DNA from 2 places in the Hydrogenophaga sp. GW456-12-10-14-TSB4 genome. Region 2 is predicted to be linked to the other one. Evidence: riboswitches for the same ligand, from Rfam matches in the RefSeq annotation. Region 2 holds a riboswitch; the other holds the start of a gene.
What was found. Region 2 has a riboswitch for S-adenosylhomocysteine ahead of ahcY (adenosylhomocysteinase). Riboswitches for the same ligand answer to the same signal wherever they lie in the genome.
Positions count from the first base shown of each region.

Region 1: another riboswitch for S-adenosylhomocysteine. It lies ahead of metH (methionine synthase); the one in region 2 lies ahead of ahcY (adenosylhomocysteinase).

Region 1 is NZ_JBWKZH010000015.1:21,690-24,143, reverse strand. Features, by position in the region: gene AC07ZS_RS09955 (sigma-54 interaction domain-containing protein) at 1-813, opposite strand, end outside; S-adenosyl-L-homocysteine riboswitch at 881-977, shown strand; gene metH (methionine synthase) at 1,008-2,454, shown strand, end outside.
Region 2 is NZ_JBWKZH010000008.1:25,935-28,388, reverse strand. Features, by position in the region: gene AC07ZS_RS06270 (TlyA family RNA methyltransferase) at 1-16, opposite strand, end outside; gene ahcY (adenosylhomocysteinase) at 126-1,577, opposite strand; S-adenosyl-L-homocysteine riboswitch at 1,646-1,735, opposite strand; gene AC07ZS_RS06260 (HAD-IIB family hydrolase) at 1,838-2,454, shown strand, end outside.

The sequences.
Region 1 (2,454 bases), on a different contig from region 2:
CGAGCAGTTGACCTTGATGAAGGGCTGGTCGTGCCGGCCGCTGGCCAGGTGCACCGCGCGCGCGAACAGCTCCTTGCCGGTGCCCGACTCGCCCAGCAGCAGCACCGTGGCCTGCGACTGCGACACCTGTTCCAGTTCGCCCAGCGCCTGCAGCAGCGCGGGCGAGCGGCCGATGAGGCCGTAGCGCGCGCTCGCGCTGTCCAGCGCGCGGGCCAGCGCGGCGTTGCGCGCCAGCAGCTGGCGCGTCTGCTCGGCCACCAGCTGTTCGAGCCGCAGCAGCTGCCCGGCCAGCGTGGCCAGGATGCGCAGCACGGCCAGGTCGTCGTTGAGGTGGCGCTGGCGGCTGCGGATGCGGTGGCAGGCCAGCACGCCGATGGTCGCGCCGTTGACCTCGATCGGCAGCGCGATGAAGGCCACCGTCTGCGGCGGCAGGCGATCGCGCGGCACGGTGCGGAACAGGAACAGCGGCTCGGCGTCCACGTCCTGCACGATGGCCGGCAGGCCGGTGGCCAGCACGCGCCCCGTGATGCCCTCGCCCCAGCGGAACACTCCGCGCTGCACCTCCTCGGCCGTGAGGCCGTAGGCGTGGCGCACCGAGGCCGTGCGCGCCTCACCGGGCGCGGTCTCGCGGGCCAGCACCATGCGGCCCCGGTTCAGGCCCAGCAGCTCGCTCATCAGGTGCAGCATCTCGCGCAGCACGAAGGCCGGTGCCAGGCTGCGGCCCACCAGCTTCATCACCTCGCGCATGAGCAGCAGCTCCTGGGCGTGCCAGTCGGTCGCGGGGCTGTCGAGGTCGCTGGGGCTGGAAGGCATGGGCGCGAGGCAAGCAAACATCGCACCAATGGCGGGCGAAGCCCTCCTTGGCGAGCTAAAATCGCCGCTTCTCAAGGAGCGTTGCAGCGCCGGCGGGTTTTTCAGCCTCCACCGTGCGTCAGGCTTGAGTGGGCGCGAACAGGCCCAAACGGCGCTCACCGGTCTGTTTTTCGAAAACTGCCTTGGTGAGCCTCATGTCCTCCGAATCCGCTTCTCCGTCCCCGTCTTCCCTCGTGCCGCCGATGCTGCTCTCCGGCCTGGAGCCGCTGCGCGTCGAGCCGGGCAGCCTGTTCGTCAACGTCGGCGAGCGCACCAACGTCACCGGCTCCAAGGCCTTCGCCCGCATGATCCTCGAAGGCCGCTTCGAGGACGCCTTGGCCGTGGCGCGCCAGCAGGTCGAGAACGGCGCCCAGATCATCGACGTCAACATGGATGAGGCCATGCTCGACAGCAAGGCCGCGATGGTGCGTTTTCTCAACCTGATCGCCGGCGAACCCGACATCGCGCGCGTGCCGGTGATGGTGGATTCCTCCAAGTGGGAGGTGATCGAGGCCGGCCTGCGCTGCGTGCAGGGCAAGGGCGTCGTCAACTCCATCTCCATGAAGGAAGGCCTGGACGAGTTCAAGCGCCAGGCGCGCCTCGTCAAGCGCTACGGCGCGGCCGCCGTGGTGATGGCCTTCGACGAAAAAGGCCAGGCCGACACCTACGAACGCAAGGTCGAGATCTGCGAACGCGCCTACCGCGTGCTGGTCGATGAAGTGGGCTTCCCGCCCGAAGACATCATCTTCGACCCCAACATCTTCGCCATCGCCACCGGCATCGAGGAGCACAACAACTACGCGGTGGACTTCATCAACGCCACGCGCTGGATCAAGCAGAACCTGCCCGGTGCCAAGGTCAGCGGCGGCGTGTCCAACGTGTCCTTCAGCTTCCGCGGCAACGACCCGGTGCGCGAGGCCATCCACACCGTGTTCCTGTACCACGCGATCAAGGCGGGCATGGACATGGGCATCGTCAACGCCGGCATGGTGGGCGTGTACGACGAGCTGGAGCTCGAGCTGCGCGAGCGCGTGGAGGACGTGGTGCTCAACCGCCGGCCCGACGCCGGCGAGCGGCTGGTGGAAGTGGCCGAGAGCGCCAAGGGTTCGGCCAAGGACGACAGCAAGAAGAACGAATGGCGCGCGCTGCCGATCCGTGAGCGCCTGTCGCACGCGCTGGTGCGCGGCATCAACGACTTCATCACCGAAGACACCGAAGAGATGTGGCGCGAGATCGAGGCCGGCGGCGGGCGCCCGCTCAACGTGATCGAAGGCCCGCTGATGGACGGCATGAACGTCGTCGGCGACCTGTTCGGCCAGGGCAAGATGTTCCTGCCGCAGGTGGTCAAGAGCGCGCGCGTGATGAAACAGGCCGTGGCGCACCTGCTGCCCTACATCGAGGCCGAGAAGCTGGCCCTGCAGGCGGCCGGCGGCGACGTGAAGCCCAAGGGCAAGATCGTGATCGCCACCGTCAAGGGCGACGTGCACGACATCGGCAAGAACATCGTGACCGTCGTGCTCCAGTGCAACAACTACGAGGTCGTGAACATGGGCGTGATGGTGCCCTGCCACGAGATCCTGGCCATGGCCAAGGCCGAGGGCG
Region 2 (2,454 bases):
GTTGATCAGCACGCATGTTGGAGCGCCCACACGCCAAGCCCAGAGATGCCGCGGAACCGGCTTTGCCGGGCCGCCAGCATCGCCCCCTTGAGGGGGTCGCGCGAAGCGCGGCGGGGGTGTTTCGTTCAATACCGGTAGGTGTCGGGCTTGTAAGGGCCCTGCACCGGCACGCCGATGTAGGCGGCCTGCTCCTTGGTGAGCTTGGTCAGCTGCGCGCCCAGCTTGGACAGCTGCAGGCGAGCGACCTTCTCGTCCAGGTGCTTGGGCAGCACGTAGACCTGGCCCACCTTGTAAGCGTTGGGCTTGGTGAACAGTTCGATCTGGGCGATGGTCTGGTTCGCGAACGAGGACGACATCACATAGCTCGGGTGGCCCGTGCCGCAGCCCAGGTTCACCAGCCGGCCCTTGGCCAGCAGGATGATGCGCTTGGCCGGCTTCTTGCCGACCTTGGGGAAGATCACGTGATCGACCTGCGGCTTGATCTCGTCCCACTGGCAGTTCTTCTCCAGCGAGGCGACGTCGATCTCATTGTCGAAGTGGCCGATGTTGCAGACGATGGCCTGGTCCTTCATGGCCGCCATGTGCTCGTAGCGGATCACGTCCTTGTTGCCGGTGGTCGTCACGAAGATGTCGGCCTTGTCGGCGGCATACTCCATGGTCACGACGCGGTAGCCTTCCATCGCGGCCTGCAGGGCATTGATGGGATCGATCTCGGTCACCCACACCTGGGCCGACAGCGCGCGCAGCGCCTGGGCCGAGCCCTTGCCCACGTCACCGTAGCCGGCGACCACGGCGACCTTGCCGGCGATCATCACGTCGGTGGCGCGCTTGATGCCATCGACCAGCGATTCGCGGCAGCCGTACAGGTTGTCGAACTTGCTCTTGGTCACCGAGTCGTTGACGTTGATGGCGCGCATCTGCAGCGTGCCCTTGGCCGACATCTCGTTGAGGCGGTGCACGCCCGTGGTGGTCTCTTCGGTCACGCCGACGATGTTCTTCAGGCGGCGGCTGTACCAGGTCGGATCCTGCTTGAGCTTGGCCTTGATGGCCGCGTGGATGATCTTTTCCTCATCGCTCTTGGCCTTGCCCAGCGCCTTGATGTCCTTCTCGGCTGCGGCACCGAGGTGCATCAGCAGCGTGGCATCGCCACCGTCGTCCAGGATCATGTTCGGGCCTTCGGTCTTGCTGCCCTTGGGGCCGAACTCGAAGATGCGGTGGGTGTAGTCCCAGTAGTCTTCCAGCGACTCGCCCTTGATCGCGAACACCGGCGTGCCCTTGGCCGCGATGGCGGCGGCGGCGTGGTCCTGCGTCGAGAAGATGTTGCACGAGGCCCAGCGCACCTCGGCACCCAGCGCCTGCAGGGTCTCGATCAGCACGGCGGTCTGGATCGTCATGTGCAACGAGCCGGTGATGCGCGCGCCCTTGAGCGGCTGCGATTTGGCGAACTCGTCGCGGATGGCCATCAGGCCGGGCATTTCGGTCTCGGCGACGCGGATTTCCTTGCGGCCCCAGTCGGCCAGGGAAATGTCGGCGATCGCGCTGTCTTCAGCGACGGGGTTTTTCAGACGTGCATTCATGGTTCGCTCCGGAAAGGATGGACAAACCACATCTCGCAGGGAGTCAAAAAAGAACTCATCGCACGGGATGTGGATGAGCGTCGTTGCAGGGATGGTCCGAGCCTCACGCCCCGCTGCTGAATCTGTTCAGTGGGGGCGCTGCAACGCTCCTCGGATCGCGCGATTCTACCGCAGCGAGCCCGATCTGCCCCCTGCCGTGCGTCGCCGGTGGCACCTGCGCCCCGCGGGGCCCTGTGCGACACTGCCGGCCTTCCATGCGCATGAACCCCCTCACCCTCTGGCCGGCCACGGACCGCGCCCGCATCCACGGCGTGCTGACGGACATCGACGACACCCTCACGACCGAGGGCGCGATCACCCCCGATGCCCTGGACGCGCTGCACCGCCTGCGCGCCGCCGGCCTGCCGGTGTTCGCCATCACCGGCCGGCCCGCCGGCTGGAGCGAGGCCTTCGCCCTGGCCTGGCCGGTGGACGCCATCGTGGCCGAAAACGGCGCCGTGGCATTGTGGCGCGGCGCATCGGGCGAACTCAAGCGCGACTACCTGCAGGATGCGGCCACGCGCGCCGCCCACTTCGCCCGGCTGCAAGCCACCGCGCAACGCGTGCTGGCCGAGCTGCCACAGGCCCGCCTGGCCACCGACAGCCCCGGGCGCGAGACCGACATCGCGATCGACCACAGCGAGTTCGCGCACCTGAGCGAGGCCGACATCGCGGCCGTGGTGCAGCTCATGAAAAGCGAAGGCCTCAACGCCACCGTAAGCTCCATCCACATCAACGGCTGGATCGGCGAGCACGACAAACTCGCCGGTGCGCGCTGGATCGTGCAATCGCACCTGGGCCGCGCACTCGACGACGAACTCGACCGCTGGGTCTACGT